Regions from separate parts of the Protaetiibacter intestinalis genome, predicted to be linked through region 2. Evidence: predicted binding sites of a transcription regulator. Region 2 holds the regulator's gene; each other region holds the start of a gene.
What was found. The regulator HrcA, encoded in region 2, represses chaperone genes, less so after heat shock. The targets are predictions, from matches to a motif close to TTNGCACTCGNNNNNNNCGAGTGCNAA.
Positions count from the first base shown of each region.

Region 1 (3,270 bases), 640 kb from region 2:
CGTGCCTCCGGCCGCCGGCTGAGACCCCGCGGGGCCCGTCCGGGGCCCCAGTGTTACGCCGATGTTTAATCTGCGTTGAATCTTTCCGCCGAGGGCTCATTTGGCGCCCCTCGCGCCGGAACGGCCCCGCCGTGCTCGCTACCATCGCCGATGTGCCGCCCGACACCGGGTGGGGCGGCGCGGGTTCAGCAGCAGGGAGCAACACGATGACCAACGGCACCGTCAAGTGGTTCAACGCCGAAAAGGGTTTCGGCTTCATCACCGTGGAGGGCGGCGGTCAGGATGTCTTCGTGCACTACTCGGCGATCGACATGCCCGGCTACAAGGTGCTGGAGGAAGGCCAGGCGGTGACCTTCGAGGTCGGCACCGGCGCCAAGGGCCCCCAGGCCGAGTCGGTGCGTCCGGTCTGAGCCGGACGCGCCGCAGATGGCCCGGTCCGGGCGGACCGGCCGCCCTAGCATGACCCCATGCAGCTGAGGGGGCGCCGCGGTCTCGCGGGCGCGGTGTTGGTCGCGCTCGCCGCCGTGTCGGCGGGCTGCACGGCCCAGACGCCGACCCCCACCCCGACGCCCAGCCCCACGCCGGAATACGTCTCCGACTACGAGACGCCCGCGCCGATCGTCATCGCGCCGCTCACGGGCGTCGTCGTCGACGACCCGGCGAGCCTCGCCCACCCCTCGCTCGCCGCGAAGATCGACAACCACTGGGACGCCCGACCGCAGGTGGGACTCGAGCAGACCGACCTCGTCTTCGAGGAGCTCGTCGAGGGCGGCCTCACCCGCTACGTCGCCGTGTGGCACTCGCACGTGCCGGCCGAGATCGGGCCCATCCGCTCGATCCGTCCGATGGATCCGGACATCATCTCGCCCTTCGGGGGCATCGTCGCCTACTCGGGCGGCCAGCTGCGCTTCGTCGCGCTCATGCAGCAGACGAACGTGTACAACGCCATCCACGGTCAGAAGGACACCGCGGATGTCATGTACCGCACGAAGAACAAGGCGGCGCCGCACAACGTGATCGTGAAGGCGCCCGAGCTCATCGCGATGCACGCCGAGCTCGCGCCGCCGCCGCAGCAGTACTCCTACGCCGACCGGGCCGAGCAGGCGACGGCTGCGCGGGAGGGTGCCCCGACGCAGGGCGTCGACCTCGTGCTCGGCGGCTCCGCGCATCCGTCCTGGCGGTGGGATGCCGCCTCGGCGAAGTGGCTGCGCTTCCAGGACGGCGACGTCGACCTCGACTCGAACGGCGGGCAGCTCTCGGCGGCGAACGTCGTGATCGTGCGCGTGCCGATCTCCAACGACGGCGGTGTGCCGAAGACGGAGCTCATCGGCGGGGGCGAGGCCTGGGTGCTGTCGGGCGGCGGGATCTCGCATGCGAGCTGGTCGAAGTCCGACCGCACCGCGCCCATCCGCCTGCTCGACGACACCGGTGCGGTCATCCGCCTGGCGCCCGGCAACAGCTGGTTCGAGCTCGTCCCGAACTCCGGCTCGGTCACCCAGCTGCCCGCCGCGTAGCCGCGCGCCGAGCCCGTCACGCCGCCCGCGAACACGGGCGTCGTCGGCTTGCACTCGTCCTGACCGAGTGCCAGACTGATCCTTGGCACTCGTCATCTGCGAGTGCCAAATCACTGTGGATCAAGAGGGACGACACTTACCCATGGCTAAGATCATTGCTTTCGACGAGGAAGCCCGCCGCGGCCTCGAGCGCGGCCTCAACACGCTGGCGGACGCCGTGAAGGTCACGCTCGGACCGCGCGGCCGCAACGTGGTGCTCGAGAAGAAGTGGGGCGCTCCCACCATCACGAACGACGGCGTCTCCATCGCCAAGGAGATCGAGCTCGACGACCCGTACGAGAAGATCGGCGCGGAGCTCGTCAAGGAGGTCGCCAAGAAGACCGACGACGTCGCGGGCGACGGCACCACGACCTCCGTCGTGCTCGCCCAGGCGCTCGTGCGCGAGGGCCTGCGCAACGTCGCGGCCGGCGCCGACCCCATCAGCCTCAAGCGCGGCATCGAGAAGGCCGTGCAGGCCGTCGAGGCCGAGCTGCGCGGCAACGCCAAGGAGGTCGAGACCAAGGAGGAGATCGCGGCGACCGCGTCCATCTCCGCCGCCGACCCCGAGATCGGCGAGCTCATCGCCGAGGCCATCGACAAGGTGGGCAAGGAGGGCGTCGTCACCGTCGAGGAGTCGAACACCTTCGGCACCACGCTCGAGCTCACCGAGGGCATGCGCTTCGACAAGGGCTACCTGTCGGCGTACTTCGTGACCGACCCGGAGCGTCAGGAGGCGGTCTTCGAAGACCCGTACATCCTGATCGTCAACGGCAAGATCTCGAACATCAAGGACCTGCTCCCGATCGTCGACAAGGTGATCCAGGCCGGCCGCCAGCTGCTCATCATCGCCGAGGACGTCGACGGCGAGGCGCTCGCGACGCTCGTCGTGAACAAGATCCGCGGCATCTTCAAGTCGGTCGCCGTGAAGGCCCCCGGCTTCGGCGACCGCCGCAAGGCGCAGCTGGCCGACATCGCCATCCTCACGGGCGGCGAGGTCATCAGCGAGGAGCTCGGGCTCAAGCTCGAGAACGCCACGCTCGACCAGCTCGGTCAGGCGCGCAAGGTCATCGTCACCAAGGACGAGACCACGATCGTCGAGGGTTCCGGTTCGGCCGACCAGATCGCCGGTCGCGTGAAGCAGATCCGTCAGGAGATCGAGAACACCGACTCCGACTACGACCGCGAGAAGCTCCAGGAGCGCCTCGCCAAGCTCGCCGGCGGCGTCGCCGTCATCAAGGCGGGTGCGGCCACCGAGGTCGAGCTCAAGGAGCGCAAGCACCGCATCGAGGACGCCGTGCGCAACGCGAAGGCCGCCGTCGAGGAGGGCATCGTCGCCGGTGGTGGCGTCGCGCTCATCCAGGCCGGCAAGACCGCGTTCGAGAAGCTCGAGCTCTCGGGTGACGAGGCCACCGGCGCGAACATCGTGAAGGTCGCCATCGACGCTCCGCTCAAGCAGATCGCCCTCAACGCGGGCCTCGAGCCCGGCGTGGTCGTCGACCGCGTGCGCAACCTGCCCTCGGGCCAGGGCCTCAACGCCGCCACGGGCGAGTACGTCGACATGCTGGCCGCCGGCATCAACGACCCGGTGAAGGTGACCCGTTCGGCGCTGCTCAACGCGGCCTCGATCGCGGGCCTGTTCCTCACCACCGAGGCCGTCGTCGCCGACAAGCCCGAGAAGGTCGCGGCCCCCGCCGGCGACCCCACGGGCGGTATGGAT
Region 1 covers NZ_CP032630.1:719,122-722,391, reverse strand. Annotated here, with positions in the region: gene D7I47_RS03505 (LytR C-terminal domain-containing protein) at 1-22, shown strand, start outside; gene D7I47_RS03500 (cold-shock protein) at 207-410, shown strand; gene D7I47_RS03495 (DUF3048 domain-containing protein) at 468-1,514, shown strand; gene groL (chaperonin GroEL) at 1,657-3,270, shown strand, end outside.
Region 1: the regulator HrcA is predicted to act here: its motif matches at 1,597-1,623, upstream of groL (chaperonin GroEL).

Region 2 (3,270 bases):
GCCACCCGACGCCGCTGCCGCTCAGCACGAGCGCGCCCACGTGGGTGAGCGTCGACCAGAGCCTCTCGTCGGCGGGGCTCATCGGCTGGGGAGCCTGCTGGTACGCGTCTGCGGGAGGGGGAGGTGTCGCGGTCATGTCGCCATTAAAGCAAGTGCGCCGGACCCGAGGGTCCGGCGCACCGTGCGCGTGCGGTCGACTACTTGATGAGTCGCAGTGCGAAGGGGTAGCGGTAGCTGCCGCCGCCGTTGACCTTCACGAAGCCGAGGATCGAGAAGACGATGTTGACGACCCAGAGCAGGAACGGGAGCCAGCTGAAGAGGCCCGCGATCGCCCAGGCGCCCGAGAAGGCGAGCGCCGCGGAGATGATCGTCGACAGGATGATCAGCACGACCCAGCCGATCACGAAGGTGATCTGCCAGTTCAGAGCCTCCTTGCCCTCGACGCTGGTCTTCGGGCCGCGCTCCTTGAAGACGAGCCAGATGATGAGGGCGGGCAGTGGGCCGAGGATGCCGCCGAGGTGGGCGAACGACGCCCACTGCTTGTCCTCCGCCTCGGTGAGCGGCGCCGCAGGCTGAGGCTGCGGAGCGGGCTGAGCGGGATCGGTCATGGTGGTGGTGCCTTTCTGTCGGTGAGCACGCTGAGGGGAGCACCCACACGCTACTGCGCCCGGTTCCGCGCGTGCAACGACCCGCCGAGGCGCCCGCGCGGTAGTATTGGCAGTCACGTACCCGGAGTGCCAGAGTCCGCACCGGCGCAGGGGATGGGTCCGATTCCTGCGGAAGGGTGGTGCTCATGGTCTCGGAGCGCAGTCTCGCCGTCCTGCGGGTCATCGTGCAGGACTACGTCTCCACGAGCGAACCCGTCGGGTCGAAGTCGATCGTCGACCGCCACTCCTTCGGCGTGTCGTCGGCCACCATCCGCAACGACATGGCGCAGCTCGAGGAGGACGGCCTCATCGCCGCGCCGCACACCTCGTCCGGACGCGTGCCGACCGACAAGGGCTACCGCGTGTTCGTCGACCAGCTCACCGAGCTGCGCCCGCTCAGCACCGCCCAGCGCACCGCGATCGAGAAGTTCCTCGGCGAGACGGGCGACCTCGACGAGGTGCTCGGCCGCACGGTCCGCCTGCTCTCCCAGCTCACGAGCACGGTCGCGCTCGCGCAGTACCCCTCCTTCGGCACCGCCCGCGTGCGGCACATCGAGCTCGTCGCCCTCGCGCCGAACCGCGTCATGACGGTGCTCATCACCGACACGGGGCGCGTCGAGCAGCACACCTCGGAGTCCGCCGCGGGCGGCGACCCCGAGCTGCTCGGGCGCCTGCGCGAGCTCGTCAACGCCCAGCTCGACGGCAAGGCGCTCGCGGATGCCGCCGCCGCGCTCCGCGGCATCCCGGAGCTCGTCGACCCCGCCGACCGCCCCGCCGCCGCCCCGCTCATCGCGGCGCTCTCCGAACAGGTGGCCGCCACCCGCCACGACCGGCTCGTGATGGCCGGAGCTGCGAACCTGGCCCGCACCGAACGCGACTTCACGGGATCCATCTACCCCGTGCTCGAGGCGATCGAGGAGCAGGTGACGATCCTGCGGCTGTTCGGCGAGATGACCCCGGACGACACGGGCGTCTCGGCGCGCATCGGCCGCGAGAACGACGACTTCGGGCTCGGCCAGACGAGCGTGCTCTCGAGCGGCTACGCGGCGCCCGGCGGTGCGGTCGCGCGTCTCGGCGTGCTCGGCCCCACCCGCATGGACTACTCGGGCAACATGGCGGCGGTCCGCGCGGTCGCCCGGTACCTGTCGCGCCTGCTCGGCGACGACGAGCAATGAAGAGGAAACGGTGACAGATCACTACGAGGTCCTGGGGGTGGAGCGCACCGCGTCGCCCGAGGAGATCAAGAAGGCCTACCGCAAGCTCGCGCGCGAGCTGCACCCGGACGTGAACCCGTCCGACGAGGCCGCCGAGCGCTTCAAGCTCGTCACCCACGCCTACGACGTGCTGAGCGATCCGGAGCAGCGCGAACGCTACGACCTGGGCGGCGCGGGCGGCATGGGCGGCGGCTTCGGCTTCGGCGACATCTTCGACAGCTTCTTCGGCGCGGCGCAGGGCCGCACGGCCGGACCCCGCTCGCGCACCGAACGCGGTCAGGATGCGCTGCTGCGCATCGAGATCGACCTCGACGAGGTGATCTTCGGCACCAAGCACGAGATCGAGATCGACACGGCTGTGCTGTGCGAGGCGTGCAAGGGCTCGTGCTGCTCGCCCGGCACCTCGATGGCCACGTGCGACATCTGCCGCGGCACGGGCCAGATCCAGCGCTCGGTGCGCTCGCTGCTCGGCAACGTCATGACCTCGAGCCCCTGCGGCACCTGCCGCGGCTACGGCACCATCATCCCGAGCCCGTGCACGACGTGCGCCGGCCAGGGCCGGGTGCGCGCCAAGCGCAAGGTCGCGGTCGACGTGCCGGCCGGTGTCGACACCGGGATGCGCCTGCACCTGCCCGCCGAGGGCGAGGCGGGCCCCGCGGGCGGCCCCAACGGCGACCTCTACCTCGAGGTCAAGGTGCGCCACCACGACATCTTCAGCCGCTCGGGCGACGACCTGCTCGCGACCCTCGAGGTGCAGATGACGGATGCCGTGCTCGGAGCCGAGGTCACGCTCGCCGCGCTCGACGGCGACGTGAAGATCGAGATCAAGCCGGGCACGCAGTCCGCCGACATCGTCACCGTCAAGGAGCGCGGCATCACGCGCCTGCGCGGCGGCGGTCGCGGCGACCTCAAGGTGGGCGTGCACGTGCAGACCCCCGTGCGCCTCAACTCGAGCGAGCTCGACCTCATCAAGCAGTTCGCCTCGAAGCGGCCGCCCGCGAAGCCGCAGTTCTCGAAGTTCCAGCAGGGCCTGTTCGCGAAGCTGCGCGACCGCTTCCTCGGCTGAGCGCCGCGTCCCGTCTCGAGGAGTCGGACTCCCGTTTCAAGGAGTCGGCCCACCCATCTCAAGGAGTTCGCGCGGCGAGGGCGCCTCATCCGCCACATCGGGCAACACCTGTCCCACCGGATCCTTGAGATGGGACGCTCGAGTCCTTGGAACGGGATGACCGCACCCGTGCGAGAGTGGAGCCCGTGGCGCACCTGTACCTGACCCCGGAGCTCGCGGATGCGCGCGTCGGCGCGCGCGTCGAGGTGACGGGGGAGGAGGCGCGCCACGCCCTGCAGGTGTCGCGCATCCGTCCGGGTGAGCGGATCGCGGTGGGCGACGGGCGCGGCACGATCGTGCACGG
Region 2 covers NZ_CP032630.1:81,628-84,897, reverse strand. Annotated here, with positions in the region: gene D7I47_RS00440 (DUF4870 domain-containing protein) at 1-136, opposite strand, end outside; gene D7I47_RS00435 (DUF4870 domain-containing protein) at 198-608, opposite strand; gene hrcA (heat-inducible transcriptional repressor HrcA) at 794-1,822, shown strand; gene dnaJ (molecular chaperone DnaJ) at 1,833-2,927, shown strand; gene D7I47_RS00420 (16S rRNA (uracil(1498)-N(3))-methyltransferase) at 3,113-3,270, shown strand, end outside.

Region 3 (3,270 bases), 760 kb from region 2:
ATGCTCGGCGGGTGCGGGGCGGGAGCGCGCGCGGCATCCGGGGTCCTTCCTGGTCGACGTGTCGCCGTGACCCTACCGCGACGTCAGGCGGTGGGGAGGGAGGCGCGGCGGCCGGACCGCGCCGCGCGCAGCATGTCGACCGTCAGCAGCACGAGGGCGAGCCAGACGAGGCCGAAGCCGATCCAGCGCCCCGTCGGCATGGGCTCGTGCAGCAGCAGCACCCCGGTGAGGAACTGCAGCACGGGCGCGAGGTACTGGGTGAGGCCGAGCGCGACGAGCGGCAGGCGGCGCGCGGCGGCCGCGAACAGCAGCAGCGGGGTGGCCGTGATGACGCCCGTCGCGATCATGAGCGCGGCGTGCACGGGGCCCGCGTTCCCGAAGGTGAGGCCGACGGTCGCGCCCGTCACGAGCAGCTGCACGATCGCGACGGGGGTGAGCCAGGCCGTCTCGAGCGTGAGCCCGCTCACGGCATCCACCTGGGCCCCGACCCGCTTCTTGATGAAGCCGTAGAAGCCGAACGACAGCGCGAGGGCGAGGGCGATCCACGGGAAGGCGCCGTAGCCGACGGCGATCACGACGATCGCGAGCACCGAGATGCCGACGGCGGCCCACTGCAGCGGACGCAGCCGCTCGCGCAGCACCACGACGCCGAGGGCGACCGTGATGATCGGGTTGATGAAGTAGCCGAGCGCGCCCTCGACGACGTGCCCGCCGAGCGTCGCGAGCACGAAGACCTGCCAGTTGACGTAGATGAGCACGCCCGCGAGCGCCATCATCCCGAGCACCCGCCACTGCCGCGAGAGCCCGATGAAGCCGCGCCAACCGCGCGTGAGGGTGAGCAGCAGGGCGCAGAAGCCCAGCGACATCAGGATGCGGAAGGCGACGATCTCCCAGGGGCTCGCGGGGGCCAGCAGCAGGAAGAAGCCGGGGAGGAACCCCCAGAGCCCGTAGGCCGAGATCGCGTAGGCGAGGCCGGCGCCCTGACCTCCGACGCGGGAGGGGGCGGGTGCGGGGCGGGTCACCTCACGAGGCTAGCCGCGCGGAACGTGCCCCGCAGACGCGGAAGGCCCCGATGGCAGAGCCTCGGGGCCTTCCGGCAGGATGTCGTGGTTCAGCGCACGACGACCGCGAGCACGTCGCGGGCCGAGAGCACGAGGAACTCCTCGCCACCGAACTTGACCTCGGTGCCGCCGTACTTGGAGTACAGCACCTTGTCGCCGACGGCGACGTCGAGCGGAACGCGGTTGCCGTTGTCGTCGATGCGACCGGGGCCCACGGCCACGACCTCGCCCTCCTGCGGCTTCTCCTTGGCGGTGTCCGGGATGACCAGACCCGACGCGGTGACCTGCTCTGCCTCGACCTGCTTGATGACGATGCGATCCTCGAGCGGCTTGATGGAGACCGACACGTGTGACCTCTTTCTGAAGACTCAGGTTTGGCACACTCCGTTCGAGAGTGCCAGGACAACTATAGGCCCCCGTTAGCACTCATTCAATCCGACTGCCAGCCGGGATGACTCTGTCAAACGCTGCAGCGGCTCCCCCGGCGCGCCGGTCATCACCGCAGCGGCGGGCCGAGCGCTGCAGCGTTTGACGGATAACGTGAGGGGATGACGCCGGAGGAGCTGCGCGCGCTGCTGTCGCCCGAGGGGCTGCGGCTGCTCGACGAGGTGGGCACGGTCGCGGCGGATGCGGATGTCGTGCGCATCGTCTCGCGGCTGCGGGCCGCCGGCCACTCCCCCGCGCTCGTGGCGGCCGTGCTCACCCAGGCGCGGCTGCGCACCCGGGCGCGCACCAAGTTCGGCGACTTCGCGGAACGGATGCTGTTCACCCCCGACGGCTTGGAGCAGGCCACCCGCCTGCCGGTGGCGGCGCAGCACGCGGGGCGCTTCGCCCGCGCCGGGCTGGCATCCGTCGCCGACCTCGGCTGCGGCATCGGCGCCGACGCGCTCGCCTTCGCGGGGCTCGGGATGCGGGTGGTCGCGGTCGAGCGCGACGAGGTCACCGCCGCGATCGCCGCCTACAACCTCGCCCCGTTCCCGGACGCGCGCGTCGTGCGGGGCGACGCGCTCGCCGAGGAGCCCGCCGACGTGGACGCCCTGTGGTTCGACCCCGCCCGCCGGGCGGGTGGGCGACGCCAGGCGGACCCCGCCGACTGGTCGCCGGCGCTCGACGCCGTGTTCGCGCGCGCGGCCGCGAAGCCCGCGGGCGTCAAGCTCGGCCCCGCGCTCGACCACGCCCTGCTGCCGGAGGGCGGCGAGGCGCAGTGGGTGTCTGTCGACCGGGAGGTCGTCGAGCTCGTGGTCTGGTCGGGCGCGCTCGCCCGCGAGGGGGTCGGCCGCGCCGCGCTGCTGCTCGGCGCCGGAGGGTCGGCCGAGCTCACGGCATCCGGACCCGCCCCCGACGCGGATCCCGGCGAACTCGGCGCGTTCCTGCTCGAACCCGACGGGGCCGTCATCCGCGCGCGGCTCATCGGCGAGCTCGCACGTCGCGTCGACGGCCGGATGCTCGACCCCACGATCGCCTGGGTGACGGCCGACACGGAGCCCGCGACGCCGTTCGGGCAGGCGTTCCGCGTGCGCGAGGAGCTGCCCGTCGACGAGCGTCGGCTGAAGGCCGCGCTGCGCGAGCGGGGCATCGGCACGCTCGAGATCAAGAAGCGCGGGGTCGACGTCGACCCCGCCGCCCTGCGCACGCGGCTGGCGCTGCGGGGCCCGGATGCGGCGACGCTCGTGCTGACCCGCATCGCGGGACGACGCGCGGCGATCCTCGCCGACCGCGTCTGACCCCGCGGATGCAGAAGGGGCGGGATGCCGTGCACCCCGCCCCCCTTGCAGCCGAGAGGACTCAGTTGCTGTAGTACGAGCCATACTGGTTGATCAGCGCGAAGTAGCTGACGATGGCGACGATCGTGATGAGGCCCGCGATCAGGCTGATGCCGATCGCGACGAAACCCGTGATGATGCCGGTGAGCGACATCCACTTCGGCGCGGCGGGCTCGCTCTTCTTCGCCCGGAAGCCCAACACGACGGCGATGATGCCGGGGATGAGGCCGAGGCCGTAGATGAACGAGAACACGACGCCGGCGATGCCGAGCACGAACGAGACGATGCTGAGCGTCTGCTTGACGGGCGTGCCGGGCGCCGCGTAGGTGGGCGCGGCGGCGGGCGCCGCGTACGGGTTGGCGGCGGGCGCGGCCGCCGGGGCGGCGGGGGCCGCCGGCGCGACGGGCGCCACGGGCTCGGCGACGGGCGCCGCGGGAGCGGCCGGG
Region 3 covers NZ_CP032630.1:841,087-844,356, forward strand. Annotated here, with positions in the region: gene D7I47_RS04070 (ABC transporter substrate-binding protein) at 1-37, opposite strand, end outside; gene rarD (EamA family transporter RarD) at 84-1,022, opposite strand; gene groES (co-chaperone GroES) at 1,112-1,408, opposite strand; gene D7I47_RS04085 (class I SAM-dependent methyltransferase) at 1,610-2,785, shown strand; gene D7I47_RS14720 (hypothetical protein) at 2,847-3,270, opposite strand, start outside.
Region 3: the regulator HrcA is predicted to act here: its motif matches at 1,481-1,507, upstream of groES (co-chaperone GroES).